DNA from 3 places in the Streptomyces sp. NPDC057694 genome. Region 3 is predicted to be linked to each of the others. Evidence: riboswitches for the same ligand, from Rfam matches in the RefSeq annotation. Region 3 holds a riboswitch; each other region holds the start of a gene.
What was found. A riboswitch is a leader RNA that binds a small molecule or an ion and turns the genes downstream of it on or off. The one in region 3 is predicted to bind thiamine pyrophosphate.

Region 1 (5,174 bases), on a different contig from region 3:
TCGTGCGGTGGTACGGATCCTCGTCCTGCACGGGCAGCGGCAGCTGCACCGGGCTCGTGCCGCCCACCGCGCGCGGGATCACGCTCGTCCGGTCGTCGGCCCCCACGTGCTCCGCGTCATGGGCCTGCGGCGGCACCGCGTCCAGCTGGGCGTCGGCCAGTGTCGAACGGGCCGCGCGGACCTGGGCGAGGAACGCCACCGCGTCGTACGGGCGGACACCGGGCGTGCGCGCCGTCGCCGAGGCGACCAGCTCGTCCAGCTCGTAGGGCAGGCCGGGGACGGCGGCCGACGGCGGGGGCACGTCCTCGTTGAGATGCTTGTACAGGATCTGCGCGGGGGAGTCCCCCAGGTGCGGCTTGCCGCCGGTGAGCATCTCGTACAGGACGACGCCGCACGCGTAGACGTCCACCGAGGGTGTCGCCGTGCCGTGCTCGATCTGCTCGGGCGCCAGATAGGACACCGTGCCGAGGACCGATCCCGTGGTGTTGGTGACCGTGTCCACCGCGCGCACGAGACCGAAGTCGGCGACCTTCACCCGGCCGTCGTCCCCTATCAGCACGTTCTCCGGCTTCATGTCGCGGTGCACGAAACCCGCGCGGTGCGCCGCTCCGAGCGCGGCGAGCACCGGCTCCAGGATGTCGAGAGCCGCGCGCGGCCGCAGCGCCCCGCGGTCGCGCAGGACGTCGCGGAGCGTGCAGCCCGCGATGTACTCCATCGCCAGATAGACGTACGGACCGTCGGTGCCCTGGTCGAAGACCCCCACCACATTGGGGTGCGAGAGACGGGCCACCGACTTGGCCTCGCGGATGAACCGGTCGACGAACGAGGCGTCGGCCGCCAGCGACGGATGCATCACCTTGAGCGCGAGCACGCGGTCGAGGCGGGTGTCCACGGCCCGGTAGACCGTGGCCATCCCGCCGACCGCGATGCGTGCGTCGATGCGGTACCTGGCGTCGAGCACATGCCCGAGCAACGGGTCTTGGAGGGTCGTGTCCACGCAGGGAGTCTACGAGGAGTCACCGACAGGCCGGTCCCGTGCGGCAGGACCGGACCCGTACTGCAGCAGAGCTGTGACCGGCGTAAGCAGAGCTGTGACCGGCGCAGGGCGTCAGAAGGCGGGGCGCTCGGGATCGAGGTGCGCGCGCCCCTCCCGGGGCGAGGACGCCTCGGCGAAATGGCGCCTCGGGATGCGCCCCGCACGGTGTGCGAGCCGCCCGGCCTCCACCGCGTGCCGCATGCCGTCGGCCATCAGGACCGGCTCCTGGGCGCGGGTCACCGCGGAGGCGAGCATCACACCGGCGCAGCCCAGCTCCATGGCGAACGCCACATCGGAGGCCGTGCCCGCGCCCGCGTCCAGGATCACCGGCACGCGCGCGTGCTCGACGATCAGCTGGAAGTTGTGCGGATTGCGGATGCCGAGCCCGGAGCCGATGGGGGAGCCGAGCGGCATGACCGCCGCACAGCCCACGTCCTCCAGCTTGCGGGCCAGGACCGGGTCGTCGTTCGTGTAGGGCAGGACGGTGAAACCGTCGTCGACCAGCGTCTCCGCGGCGTCGAGCAGCTCGATCGGGTCCGGCAGGAGGGTGCGCTCGTCCGCGATGACCTCCAGCTTGACCAGGTCCGTGCCCAGCGCCTCGCGCGCGAGGCGGGCCGTGAGCACCGCCTCGCCCGCGGTGAAGCAGCCCGCGGTGTTCGGCAGCACCCGGATGCCGAGCTTCTCCAGGACCGACAGGACCGAGCCGTGCACACCGGCGTCGACGCGCCGCATCGCCACCGTGGTCAGCTCGGTGCCGGAGGCGACCAGAGAGCGTTCGAGGACGTCGAGGCTCGGCGCCCCGCCCGTGCCCATGATCAGGCGCGAGGAGTAGGTGGTGCCGCCGAGGACGAAAGCGTCGTCAGCCATCAGTGAGTCAGCCTCCTTGGACGGCGGTGAGGACTTCGACGCGGTCTCCTTCGGAGAGCGCCGTGAGGGGCCATCGGGTGCGCGGCACGACGGTCTCGTTGAGCGCGGCGGCGACACCCGAGTGCGCGGTGGTGAGCGTGGCCACCAGGGCGCCGAGGGTGACCCCGGCGGCCACGGCGCGCGGCTCGCCGTTGACGGTGACGTTCATGCGGGCTGCTCCAGAGTGGCGGCGCTGAACCGCTTCGGGGTGAACGGACGTGCTTCTTCCGGGAGTTCACCGGTGACCAGGACGTGTGCCAGGGCGTCGCCGGTGACCGGTGTGAGCAGCACGCCGTTGCGGTGGTGGCCGGTGGCGAGGTGCAGGCCCGGCAGCGCGGTCGGGCCGAGCAGCGGGGCGTTGTCGGGGGAGGTCGGGCGCAGGCCCGCGCGGGTCTCCGTCAGCGGCAGTTCCGTGATGCCGGGGACGAGTTCGTGGGCGTCGCGCAGCAGCTCGTAGACGCCGCCCGCGGTGACCGTGGTGTCCCAGCCCAGCTCCTCGCTGGTCGCGCCGACGACCAGCTCGCCGTTCACGCGCGGCACCAGGTAGACGTGGCTGCCGCGGACCACGGCGCGCACCGTGCGGCTCAGGAACGGCGCGTACCGCCGGGGCACCGTGAGCCGCAGCACCTGGCCCTTGACCGGACGCACCGGCGGCAGCACCTCGTCGGGGACTCCCGCGAGCTGCCCGCTGCGGCTCCCGCCCGCCAGGACCACCTGACCGGCGGCGAGGTCCGTGCCGTCGGCCAGCGTGACGCCGCACGCCCGGTCCCGCACGACGCGGAGCCGGTCCGCCCACGCCCGGTGGAAGACCACGCCGGCCCGCTCACAGGCCGTCACCAGGGCGCTCGCGAGCCTTCTCGGGTCGATCTGGTGGTCGCCGTCGACCCGCAGGCCCCCGCGCACGCCCGGAGCGAGCATCGGCTCCAGGCGCCGGCAGTCGCGGCCCGACAGCCACTCCGAGTCGAGTCCCGACCTCTCTTGCAGCGCGTGCAGTTCCCGCAGGTGGGCCCGGTCGTCGGAGTCGAGCGCGACGGCGAGTGTGCCGCACGCGCGGTAGCCGAGGTCCTGGCCGGTGGCCTCGGACAGCTCGGCGGCGAACTCCGGGTAGCGGCGGGCCGAGGCGACGTTCAGGCCGAGCAGCGTCAGCTCGCCGTAGTGCAGTTCGGTGACGGCGGCCAGCATCCCGGCCGCGACCTGGGCGGCGCCGCCGCCCGGTTCGGGGTCCACGACCGCGACGGACAGACCGCGCTGCGCGGCCCGCCACGCGGTGACCAGACCGATGATGCCGCCCCCCACGACGAGGACGTCGGTGGCGGGGACCTTCTTTGAAGCGTTGGATTTCGATGCTTCGGGTGGCGTACGCGACATGGGCGTCCAGCCCCTCCCTTCGCCGGCATGACCCGGATCAGGTTCGTACGGTCGGAGGCCGTCCCAGCCTCCCTCTCAGCCCGCTGCGTACGGGCTCCCGCGAGTGCTTTACGGTGGCCACCCTAGCTCTTCCGTCCCCGCCCCAGTAAGGGAGCCCACGCCCGTGGCCCGCTCGCTCGACGGCCTCTTCCTCGCCCCTGTCGCCGACCAGGCGCCGGGCCAGGTGGGGACCCGGACCCGCTTCGCCTACCACGAGGAGGACGGCCGGATCTGGGCCGGCTACGAGGGCGGCGACATCGTCCGGGGCCACCTCGTCGGTACCCGCTCCGGCGACCGGCTCGACTTCCGCTACGTCCAGCTGAAGACCGACGGGTCCACCTCCTCGGGGCACTGCGTCTCCGCCGTGTCCGAGCTGCCCGACGGGCGGATACGGCTCGACGAGAGCTGGCAGTGGGAGTCGCAGGAGGGCCGCGGCACCAGCGTCGTCGAGGAGATCGCCCCCGCCTGACGGTTTCAAACCCGGTGACACGTGTGCAGGACGTCACGGAGTCCGAGTGGCCCGCTCCGCTGACTGACGCAAGATCAGGTGCCTAAGGTGATCCTGTGAGCGAGCAGAGCGGGAACACGGCTTCGGCGCAACGGCGCGTCGTCATCGTCGGCGCGGGCATGGCCGGAGTGCAGACGGCGGTGGCCCTGCGCGAACAGGGCTTCGCCGGCACGGTCACGCTGATCGGCGCCGAGCCCCACCAGCCCTACGACCGGCCGCCGCTGTCCAAGGCGGTGCTGCTGGGCAAGGCCGAGGGCTCCGCCTTCGACGTCGACTTCGAGGCGCTCGGCGTCACGCTGGAGCTGGGGCTCGAAGTCACCGGCCTGCGGCCCGGCGACCACGAGCTGGACACGGCCCGGGGCCCGGTCCCGTACGACGTACTGGTCGTCGCCACCGGCGCCGAACCGGTACGGCTGCCGGGCACGGAGGACCTTCCCGGAGTGCACCTGCTGCGCACCCTCGACGACGCCGAGCGGCTGCGGCCCGTCCTCGCCGAGCAGCACGACGTGGTGGTCGTCGGCGCGGGCTGGATCGGCGCCGAGTTCGCCACCGCCGCGCGCGAGGCGGGCTGCCGGGTCACCGTCGTGGAGGCGGCCGAGCGGCCTCTCGCGGGGACGCTGCCCGCCGAGGTCGCGGCCCCCATGGCGGCCTGGTACGCGGACTCCGGCACCGAACTGCGCACCCGCGCGCGGGTGGAGCGCGTCGAACCCGGGGCCGTGGTCCTGGACGACGGCACGCGCCTGCCCGCCGGAGCCGTCGTCGTCGGCATCGGGGCCCGCCCCGCCACCCGCTGGCTGGCCGGCTCCGGCATCGACCTGGGCGATCACCACGAGGTCGTCGCCGACGACCGTCTGCGCACGTCCGTGCCCGACGTCTACGCGGTGGGGGACTGCTCGTCGTTCCCCTCGGGGCGCTACGGGCAGCGGCTGATGGTCCACCACTGGGACAACGCACTGCAGGGCCCGCGCACCGTGGCAGCGAACATCATCGGCGAGACGCCCGCCGTCTACGACCCGGTGCCCTACTTCTGGTCCGAGCAGTTCGGCCGCTTCGTGCAGTACGCGGGCCACCACGAGAGCGCCGACTCGGCCGTGTGGCGCGGCGACCCGGCGGGCGCCGCCTGGTCGGTGTGCTGGCTGCGCGAGGGCGCCCTGGTCGCCGTCCTCGCCGTCGGCAAGCCCCGCGACCTGGCCCAGGGCCGCAAACTGATCGAGGCCGGAACCGTCCTGGACCCCGACCTGCTGGCCGACCCCGCCCGGCCGCTGAAGTCCGCCGTGGCGTGATCCGGGTCCACGACGCCGAGCCGTATCCGGCGCG
Region 2 (5,174 bases), on a different contig from region 3:
AGAAGGGGCGGGCACCTATTGGGTGCCCGCCCCTTCTGCGTTGCGGCAGCCGGTGTCGGGCGCTATTCGCTCGCCTTCAGGTGGCGGCGCCATACGATCCGTCGATTGACCAGCAACACAGCCCAGACCAGTACTTGGGCTGCGGAGGCCAGGATCTGTCCCACTGGGGCGCCGTCCGCGATCCTCCGGACCAGGAGAGCGCCGGACACGACGAGCAGTGGCCAGAACAGCCATGGGGACCACCGCACGGTCCATGCCGCTCGGGGTGGAAGAACACCGGCTGACGCCGTCGCGCCTCGGCGCATGTCACTCACCGCGTTCCCTTCGGTCGGAGGCTGCCCGGACATCGTGCGGCTCGTGACCCCGCGGACGCCAGGCCCGCTTGCGACGCCTCTGCGACAGACCGCCGTCGAAGGAGCGCGGCCGGCGCCCCGGTCCCTGGCATTCTCGTGTGCACCTGGCTCGACGGCATCAAGTGTGCGTACATCCGCAGCGCCAGGCATGGACCTGGCGCACACGGACGTCCATGCCCGGCGGCTGAACCGAAACGATCGACGAGCTCGCCCCACGGGACCGGTATGCCCAGGAGATCCTCGCTGCCTTTGAGGCGTCATCGAGCCCGAGCTCGTAAGGCGGACGGGATGGGAGCTGGCGTGAGTGGTGGGTCGGGGCGTAGTTCACTCGCCCAGTTTCTAACCAGCCCGGACCTCGGTGTTCTGGCCGACATGCAGCAGCCAGTCGCCGTCACTCTGCTTGGTCATGATGTAGAGCGGGGAGCCTTCCGTGTCGCCGTCTGCCGAGTGGTAGACCTGCCGAATCTTGACAGCCGCCACGTCGGGTCGCAGGAACTGGATGTGCACTGCCTCGTACGTGACATCACCGTCCCAGGTGGCGTTGGGCAGCACGGCGCGGGTGAACTCGGCGATGGCGTCGAGGCCGATGAGGACTTTGCCGTGAGCGGTCGTCCAGACGGCATCAGAGTGGAAGAGCGCGAGGAAGCCCGTGGCATCTTTGGCGCGCTGCGTCTGCTCGACGGTGGCAATGATCTGTTCGATGGCCTTGGTGTCGGCGCTCTTGGTATCCATGTGAATCATGCTGGAATCTCAACTGCGCTTGAGGTCAAGGGCTTTCGGATGCTGGGTGTCGATCGGAGGGACAGCTCTCCGCCTCCAGCAATGGCCGCTTCACTCCACTGATCTAGGCTTCTTGATCAGATGGTCGGCCGATCACCTGGCGAGTCGAGGCGACGAGGCGTGGCTGTGCTCGGGCCGCGAAGCTAGCTGGTCAGACATGGGGAAGCCGAGGGTTTCGGGCCGCCACCGGGCCGCCCGTGGCCGCTCAGCAGTGATCAGACGCTACCGACAGTGACAGGCGCCCAGCGCGACGACCCCAGGTCACGCCCATCCATCTGCGACACTGGTACAGCCATGCCTAAGCCCGGAGAACTCACCTTTGTCGCCCCCCGCGGAGCCAAGAAGCCGCCGCGGCACCTCGCCGATATGACTCCTGCGGAGCGGAAGGAGGCTGTCGCTGCTGTTGGCGAGAAGCCGTTCCGTGCCAAGCAGCTGTCGGCGCACTACTTCGCGCGGTACGCGCACGACCCCGAGCAGTGGACCGACATTCCCGCCGCGTCGCGGGAGAAGCTGCGGGAAGCGCTGCTGCCCGAGCTGATGTCCGTCGTGCGGCATCTGTCGACCGACCAGGACACCACGCGCAAGACGCTGTGGCGGCTGTTCGACGGGACGCTCGTCGAGTCGGTCCTCATGCGGTATCCGGACCGGGTGACGATGTGTATCTCGTCGCAGGCCGGGTGCGGGATGAACTGTCCGTTCTGTGCCACCGGGCAGGCCGGTCTCGACCGGAACCTGTCGACCGGTGAGATCGTGCACCAGATCGTGGACGGGATGCGGGCGCTCAGGGACGGGGAGATCCCCGGTGGGCCGGCCCGGCTCAGCAACATCGTGTTCATGGGGATGGGGGAGCCGCTCGCCAATTACAAGCGGGTCGTCCAGTCCATTCGCGCGCTCACCGATCCCGAGCCGGACGGGCTCGGGCTGAGCCAGCGCGGCATCACCGTGTCGACCGTGGGACTCGTGCCCGCCATCCACCGCTTCTCCGACGAGGGCTTCAAGTGCCGCCTCGCCATCTCGCTGCACGCGCCTGACGACGAGCTGCGCGACACCCTCGTACCGGTCAACACCCGGTGGAAGGTCCGCGAGGTGCTCGACGCCGGGTGGGAGTACGCCGCCAAGTCCGGGCGCCGGCTGTCCATCGAGTACGCGCTCATCCGGGACATCAACGACCAGGCGTGGCGCGGTGACCGGCTCGGCCGGCTGCTCCGTGGCAAGCCGGTGCACGTCAACCTCATTCCGCTGAACCCGACACCCGGGTCGAAGTGGACGGCGTCGCGGCCCGAGGACGAGAAGGCGTTCGTCGAGGCGATCGCCGCCCACGGCGTGCCCGTGACCGTGCGCGACACCCGTGGCCAGGAGATCGACGGGGCGTGTGGTCAGCTCGCGGCGACCGAGCGGTAGCCTGGCAGCCGTACGTCGTACGTACACTCGTCGAAACATCTTCATATTCCGACAGGGGAGCGCCACAGCGCTGAGAGTGCGGTAATGACCGCAGACCCTCTGAACCTTGCCCAGGTCATTCTGGGTAGGAAGTTCGGTCACCACTCAAGCTGTTGCGCCCTGCCCTGGGACCGTCGAGGTCCCGGGGCAGGGCCGCGTCTCTTCCTGGACACCCCCAGGAGGAAATCTAGTGAGCAAGAAGACCTATCCGCTCGCGGCCGTCGCCGTGGCCGTGGGGCTCGGCCTGGTCACGCTGTCCGCGTGCGGGTCGTCCTCGGACACCGCGGGCTCGGGCGGCGACTCCAAGACCGTCACGCTCGTCAGCCACGACTCGTGGGCCGTCTCCAAGAGCGTGCTCGCCGACTTCGAGAAGTCGTCCGGGTACCAGGTGAAGGTCCTCAAGGACGGCGACGCCGGAGAGGCCGTCAACAAGGCCATCCTGTCCAAGGGCAATCCGCAGGGCGACGTCTTCTTCGGCGTCGACAACACCCTGCTCTCGCGCGCCCTCGACAACGGCGTCTTCGCCTCCTACAAGGCCAAGGGCCTGAGCGAGGTGAAGGAGCAGTACCAGCTCGACGCCCAGAAGAACCGGGTCACGCCGATCGACACCGGCGACATCTGCGTCAACTACGACAAGAAGTACTTCGAGCAGCACCACCTGACGCCGCCGTCGTCCTTCGCCGACCTGACGAAGCCCGAGTACAAGGACCTGCTCGTCACCGAGAACGCGTCCACCTCGTCGCCCGGCCTCGGCTTCCTGCTCGGCTCCGCCGCGAGTTACGGCGACGACGGCTGGCAGGGCTACTGGAAGAAGCTCAAGGCCAACGGCGTGAAGGTCGTCGACGGCTGGGAGCAGGCCTACAACGAGGAGTTCAGCGGGAGCGCCGGCGGCAAGAAGGCGGGCGGTGAGCGGCCGCTCGTCGTGAGTTACGCGTCGTCGCCGCCGGTCGAGGCCATCTACTCCGACCCGCAGCCGAAGACCTCGCCGGTCGGGGTGGCGAAGGGGACCTGCTTCCAGCAGATCGAGTTCGCCGGGCTGCTCGACGGCGCGAAGAACGAGAAAGGCGGGCAGGCGCTCATCGACTTCCTGATCTCCAAGAAGTTCCAGGAGGACATGCCGCTCAACATGTTCGTCGACCCGGTGACGAAGAACGCCACCGCGCCCGCCGCGTACACCAAGTACGCGGTCCCGGTCGACGACGCCGAGACGATGGCGCCGCGCAAGATCGCCGAAAACCGTGACGACTGGGTCAAGGCGTGGACCTCGCTCGTACTGAAGTAGGAGGCGGCCGGAAGGCGTCCCACGGGAACGCGGCGCGGCTGGGCCTGATGGTCCTGCCCGTCGTGTTCTTCGCGGTCTTCTTCGCCTGGCCCGTCGTCGCGATCGTCCAGCGCGGGCTGCACGTCGACGGCGGCTGGCAGTTCGGGCGGATCACCGAGGTGCTCGGGCAGTCCGACATCCGGCACGTGCTGTGGTTCACCGTGTGGCAGGCGCTCGCGTCGACCGCGCTCACGCTGCTGATCGCGCTGCCGGGAGCCTATGTCTTCGCGCGCCTCGACTTCCCCGGCAAGCAGCTGCTGCGGGCGGTGGTGACCGTGCCGTTCGTGCTGCCGACCGTGGTCGTCGGCACCGCCTTCCTCGCCCTCCTCGGGCAGGGCGGCCTGCTCGACGAGCTGTGGGGGGTGCGGCTCGACACCACGGTGTGGGCGATCCTGCTCGCGCACGTCTTCTTCAACTACGCGGTCGTCGTACGCACCGTGGGCGGCCTGTGGGCGCAGCTCGACCCGCGTCAGGAGGAGGCCGCGCGGATGCTCGGCGCCTCGCGCCTCGCCGCCTGGCGGAGGGTCACGCTGCCCGCGCTCGGGCCCGCCGTGGCCGCCGCCGCGCTGATGGTCTTCCTGTTCACCTTCACCTCGTTCGGCGTCGTGCAGATCCTCGGCGGGCCCGGGTTCTCGACGCTGGAGGTCGAGATCTACCGGCAGACCGCGCAGATCTTCGACCTGCCGACCGCCGCCGTGCTCACCCTGGTGCAGTTCGCCGCCGTCGGCCTGATCCTCGCTCTGCACGCCTGGACCGTGCGCCGCCGGGAGAGCGCCCTGCGGCTCGTCGACGCCTCGCAGACCGCCCGCAGGCCGCGCGGCGCCGGGCAGTGGGCCCTGCTGGGCGGGGTGCTCGCAAGCGTCGTCGTACTGATCCTGCTGCCGCTCGGCGTGCTGGTGCTGCGCTCGTTCGACACGGCGGACGGGTTCGGGCTCGGCTACTACCGGGCGCTGCTGTCGTCCGACGGCGGGACCTTCCTCGTACCGCCCATCAACGCCATCGCGAACTCGCTGGAGTACGCGGTCGCCGCCACCGCCATCGCGCTGCTGATCGGCGGCCTCGCGGCGGCGGCGCTGACCCGCCGGGCCGGGCGGCTCGTGCGCGGCTTCGACGCGCTGCTGATGCTGCCGCTGGGCGTGTCCGCGGTGACCGTCGGATTCGGGTTCCTCATCACCCTCGACAAGCCCCCGCTCGATCTGCGGGCCTCCTGGATCCTGGTGCCGCTCGCGCAGGCGCTCGTGGGCGTGCCCTTCGTCGTACGGACCATGCTGCCGGTGCTG
Region 3 (5,174 bases):
GTCTCGTCCCTCACCCCGTACTCGGCCCGCGATGAGCGGGCGCTGCTGCGCAAACTGGGTTCGCTGGAGCGCATGGAGCCCGTCGTGGAGCGTCAGGAGTACGCGCTCGGCTCGGCCTGCGCCGCGTTCCCGATCACCGTCGGATCGGCCGCCGCGACTTTGGCCATTTCTCTCCCCTCACACCAGTTCGAGAAACTGCTTCCTACGGCCCGTCAGTTGCAGAGCGAGATCGGCAGGCTCGTAGGGACACTCGCCTTCTCTATCAGCATCTGAAAACTCACTCCTTGTGATCCTCCGTGTACGTTGAGCAAGATGCCAGCAGTGTCAGGAAGGTCATTCCTGGCCAATCGACGGCAAGTTGACGGGGTAGGCGATGCGCGAGTCGGTACAAGCAGTTCAGGCAGAGGTCATGATGAGCTTCCTCGTCTCCGAGGAGCTCGCTTTCCGCATTCCGGTGGAGCTCCGGTACGAGTCCACCGACCCGTACGCCGTGCGGCTGACCTTCCATCTTCCCGGCGACGCGCCTGTGACCTGGGCGTTCGGTCGGGAGCTCCTCGTCGACGGGGTCAATGGCGCGACGGGCGACGGCGATGTCCGGGTCTCCCCCGTGGAGCTGTCGGGCGACGGGATCACCACCGAGTTGCCGGGCGAGGTCCACATCAGGCTCCAAGTGGGCAGCGATCAGGCGCTGTTCCGGGCCGGGGTCGCGCCGATCATCGCGTTCCTCGACCGCACGGACAAGCTGGTCCCGCTCGGCCATGAGCAGGCCCTCGCCGACTTCGAGGCCGACCTCGACGAGGCGCTCGACCGGATTCTGGCCGAGGAGCAGAGCGCCGGCTGACTCCCCATCGGCCCGGCGCGACATCGACGTAACGCTTCAGCAGTGCGGTGCACCCGAGCAGTTCCGCGCTCACGCCTTACGTCGTCGGCCTCTGCCCCCGCGTGCAGGAGCGGTTGTGGCAGGGGCCTGAGGGCCCGCGCGGTCGGCGGAGACCACGAGGGCGGCCAACGCGGTCGTCACCGGCACAGAGGCGACCAGGCCGATCGAGCCGACCAGCGTGCGGACGATCTCCTCGGCCACCAGCTCGCTGTTGGCCACGTCCGACACGCTGCTCTGCGCGATCGAGAACAGCAGCAGCAGCGGCAGCGCCGCGCCCGCGTACGCCAGGACCAGGGTGTTCACGACCGACGCGATGTGGTCGCGGCCGATCCGGATGCCCGCGCGGTACAGCCCCCGCCAGCCCATCGAGGGGTTGGCCTCGTGCAGTTCCCAGACCGCCGACGTCTGGGTGACGGTCACGTCGTCGAGCACCCCGAGCGAGCCGATGATGACGCCCGCCAGCAGCAGGCCGCTCATGTCGATGTGCGGATACAGGCCATGGATCAGGCCGGTGTTGTCGTCCGTGTTGCCGGTCAGCGCGGCCCAGCCGATGAACAGCGAGCCGAGCAGGCCGATGAGCACGAGTGAGACCAGGGTGCCCAGGACGGCGACGGAGGTTCTGGCCGACAGACCGTGGCACATGTACAGCGCGATCAGCATGATGGCACTGGCTCCGACGACCGCCACCACCAGGGGATTCGAACCCTGGAGGATCGCGGGCAGGATGAAGAACGTCAGCACCATGAAGCTGACCGCGAGCGCGACCAGCGCCATGACGCCCCGCAGACGCCCGACCAGCACCACGGCCAGGGCGAAGATGCCGGCCAGCAGCACCATCGGGATCTTGCGGTTCACATCGGTGACCGAGTACTGCAGATTCTCCGGGGCGTCCGGCGCGTAGGCGACGATCACCTTCTGGCCCTCGTGCAGCTGCCGTGGCGAGTCCGGCTGGACGACCTCCGTGAACGTACGGCCCTTGTCCTTGCCGGTGGCGATGCGGATCGTCGCGTTCTCGCAGGTGCCGCGGGCCTGTTGCTGCGCGGCGGAGCCCTCGGCCGTCGAGGTGTCGCCGGTCGGGGTGTCCCCCGAGGCGTTCACGGACGCGCAGGAGACCTTGTCGACCTTGGTCACCGTGGCCTGCTGCGTCTGCCGGTCGAAGCCGACTCCGGTGCGCTCGTGGGGCGGGGCGCCGCCGGGCCACAGCACCGCCAGACCGACCACCACCGCCACCGAGAAGGGGATCAGGACCGCCGCGATGACCTTCCGCAGATGCCTGGAGACGGGCGCGGCCGGGCCATGGCTGTGGGAGTGGCCGTGCCCTCCCCCGGACGGGCCGTGTCCGTGGGGAGGTTGGGGCGGAGGAGGCGGCTGCTGGGTGGTGGTCACCGACCGATCATCGCAAGAACGACAGGGGCCCTCTGTTCAACGCGTCCGAAGGGGCGCTAGCGTGGAGGCACCTTTGCACACGCGGGAGCTCGGAGCACCGGGCTGAGAGGGCGCTGACCTTCGTCGCAGGACCTGTTTCACGTGAAACAGGCAGGACGAAGACGGCTGCGTCGACCGCCGAACCTGTTACCGGGTAATGCCGGCGTAGGGAGTAGGTCTCATGACCACAACGGACGCACGCACGCCTGCCTCCAACCAGGGTGAGAACCCTGACGAGGCCGGGAAGTCCATCGGCTGGCACAAGGGATATGTGACGGGCCCCGCGGGCTCGCGCCCCGATCTCAAGGTGCCGGTCCGTCAGGTGCATCTCACCAACGGGGAGTCGGTCACGCTGTACGACACCTCCGGCCCGTACACCGATCCGACCGTCGACACCGATGTCCGCCGGGGTCTCGCACCCCTCCGGGAGAACTGGATCATCGCCCGCGGCGACACCGAGGAGTACGCGGGACGCCCCGTCCGCCCCGAGGACGACGGCATCAAGCACACCTCACCGCGCGGCGGACTGCTCCGGAGCGGAGCGACTGATCTGCGCAACCTCGACGCGGTCTTCCCCGGCCGCCCGCGCCAGCCGCGCCGCGGCCGCGACGGACAGGCCGTGACCCAACTCGCGTACGCACGACGGGGCGAGATCACCCCGGAGATGGAGTTCGTGGCCCTCCGGGAGAACGTCGAGCCCGAGGTCGTCCGCGAGGAGATCGCGGCGGGCCGCGCGGTGCTGCCCGCCAACGTGAACCACCCGGAGATCGAGCCGATGATCATCGGCAAGCGGTTCCTGGTGAAGGTCAACGCCAACATCGGCAACTCCGCGGTGACCTCGTCCATCGAGGAGGAGGTGGACAAGATGACGTGGGCGACCCGTTGGGGCGCCGACACCGTCATGGACCTCTCCACCGGCCGCAACATCCACACCACGCGCGAGTGGGTGCTGCGCAACTCCCCCGTCCCCATCGGCACCGTGCCGCTCTACCAGGCCCTCGAAAAGGTCGACGGCAGGGCCGAGGAACTGACCTGGGACATCTACAAGGACACGGTGATCGAGCAGGCCGAGCAGGGCGTCGACTACATGACGGTTCACGCCGGTGTCCGTCTCCCGTACGTCCCGCTGACCGCCAACCGCAAGACCGGCATCGTCTCGCGCGGTGGTTCGATCATGGCCGCCTGGTGCCTCGCGCACCACAGGGAGAGCTTCCTCTACGAGCACTTCGAGGAGCTGTGCGAGATCCTCGCGGCGTACGACGTCACGTACTCGCTCGGCGACGGTCTGCGCCCCGGCTCCATCGCGGACGCCAACGACGAGGCGCAGTTCGCGGAGCTGCGCACGCTCGGTGAGCTGAATACGATCGCCAAGCGGCTGGGCGTGCAGACGATGATCGAGGGGCCGGGCCATGTCCCGATGCACAAGATCAAGGAGAACATCGACCTCCAGCAGGAGATCTGCGAGGAGGCGCCGTTCTACACGCTCGGCCCGCTGACCACGGACGTCGCCCCGGCGTACGACCACATCACGTCCGGGATCGGTGCCGCGATGATCGCCTGGTGGGGCACGGCGATGCTCTGCTACGTCACGCCCAAGGAGCACCTGGGCCTGCCGAACCGGGACGACGTGAAGACCGGCGTCATCACGTACAAGATCGCGGCGCACGCGGCCGACCTCGCCAAGGGGCACCCGGGCGCGCAGGAATGGGACGACGCGCTGTCCGACGCCCGCTTCGAGTTCCGCTGGGAGGACCAGTTCAACCTGGCCCTCGACCCGGACACGGCACGGGAGTTCCACGACGAGACGCTGCCCGCCGAGCCCGCCAAGACCGCGCACTTCTGCTCGATGTGCGGTCCGAAGTTCTGCTCGATGAAGATCTCGCAGGACATCCGGCGCGAGCACGGCACGGCCCTGTCGGAGAAGTCCGAGATCGAGGCGGGCATGGAGCAGAAGTCGAAGGAGTTCGCGCAGGCGGGCAACCGCGTGTATCTGCCGATCGCCGACTGAGCCGTACCGGCGCACGACTACGGCTCGGGGCCCGTGCACATCGCCCCGAGCCGAGGTCACGGCTCCGTGCTCCGGCGGACGGTCAGTCCGGCCGGTGCTCGGGGCCGCCGAAGTCCGGGCTCGTGAAGTCCGGACTGGAGAAGCCGGCGCGCTGTCCGGTGGCGGTGCCGCCACCGTCCGGGCTGCTGAACCCCGGCCTGTTGTAGCCGAGCTGGGGCATCCGGCTCGTGGCGCCGGCCCGGCCGGCGCCCAGTGAGCCACCGCCCGCGGGCGGATCGGCGAGGGCCTCCCGCAGGAACGGCAGGATGCCCCGCTCCAACAGCGCCTTGCCCCAGGCTTCCCTGGCCCGTGCCACCGCCTCGTTCGCCTCGCCGTGCGCGCTCGCCTGGAGCGAGGTCGCTCCGTTGCGCAGAGCGGCCAGCAGCAGGCACACCGCCGCGACGAGGATGCCCGCCGCGGCGAGCGTGCCGAAGACCCAGCCGGCCGTGAGCAGGGTGCCGGCGAAGTCCGGTGGCGGGTTGAGCATCTTCAGGATGTAGCCGACCAGCAGAAAGATCGCGGCGGCCGTCCCGGCGAGCACCGGGAAGAGGACGACGGCGACCGCGGCGATACCGGGCCCTGTCGTCTCCGCGACTTCACTCACGGTGGCGGCGAAGCCCAGGGGATTGCCGCCGCCGGATTCCGAGGTCGTGCCGGAGGTGCCTCCTTCTTCGAGCGGTTGGGGCCGCGGGGAGGTACGCAGATCCTCACGGACCGATATGTAGTGCTGGTACTCGGTCGCCGCGGCGGCAGTGATCAGAGCTGCCGCGTTGAGCGCCATGGTGCGCAGCTGTTCGGGGTTGAGCCGCTGGCCCACTGCGG

Region 1: another riboswitch for thiamine pyrophosphate. It lies ahead of thiO (glycine oxidase ThiO); the one in region 3 lies ahead of thiC (phosphomethylpyrimidine synthase ThiC).
Region 2: another riboswitch for thiamine pyrophosphate. It lies ahead of ACFVDP_RS15445 (thiamine ABC transporter substrate binding subunit); the one in region 3 lies ahead of thiC (phosphomethylpyrimidine synthase ThiC).

Annotation. Positions count from the first base shown of each region.
Region 1 is NZ_JBHVIX010000031.1:55,178-60,351, reverse strand. Features, by position in the region: gene pknB (Stk1 family PASTA domain-containing Ser/Thr kinase) at 1-997, opposite strand, end outside; gene ACFVDP_RS39010 (thiazole synthase) at 1,109-1,903, opposite strand; gene thiS (sulfur carrier protein ThiS) at 1,911-2,111, opposite strand; gene thiO (glycine oxidase ThiO) at 2,108-3,310, opposite strand; TPP riboswitch at 3,308-3,421, opposite strand; gene ACFVDP_RS38995 (hypothetical protein) at 3,474-3,818, shown strand; gene ACFVDP_RS38990 (NAD(P)/FAD-dependent oxidoreductase) at 3,977-5,140, shown strand.
Region 2 is NZ_JBHVIX010000005.1:254,686-259,859, forward strand. Features, by position in the region: gene ACFVDP_RS15435 (SgcJ/EcaC family oxidoreductase) at 693-1,094, opposite strand; gene rlmN (23S rRNA (adenine(2503)-C(2))-methyltransferase RlmN) at 1,428-2,534, shown strand; TPP riboswitch at 2,578-2,683, shown strand; gene ACFVDP_RS15445 (thiamine ABC transporter substrate binding subunit) at 2,764-3,855, shown strand; gene ACFVDP_RS15450 (ABC transporter permease) at 3,831-5,174, shown strand, end outside.
Region 3 is NZ_JBHVIX010000006.1:108,288-113,461, forward strand. Features, by position in the region: gene ACFVDP_RS16720 (IclR family transcriptional regulator) at 1-273, shown strand, start outside; gene ACFVDP_RS16725 (SsgA family sporulation/cell division regulator) at 374-841, shown strand; gene ACFVDP_RS16730 (YibE/F family protein) at 911-2,266, opposite strand; TPP riboswitch at 2,338-2,494, shown strand; gene thiC (phosphomethylpyrimidine synthase ThiC) at 2,487-4,313, shown strand; gene ACFVDP_RS16740 (hypothetical protein) at 4,396-5,174, opposite strand, start outside.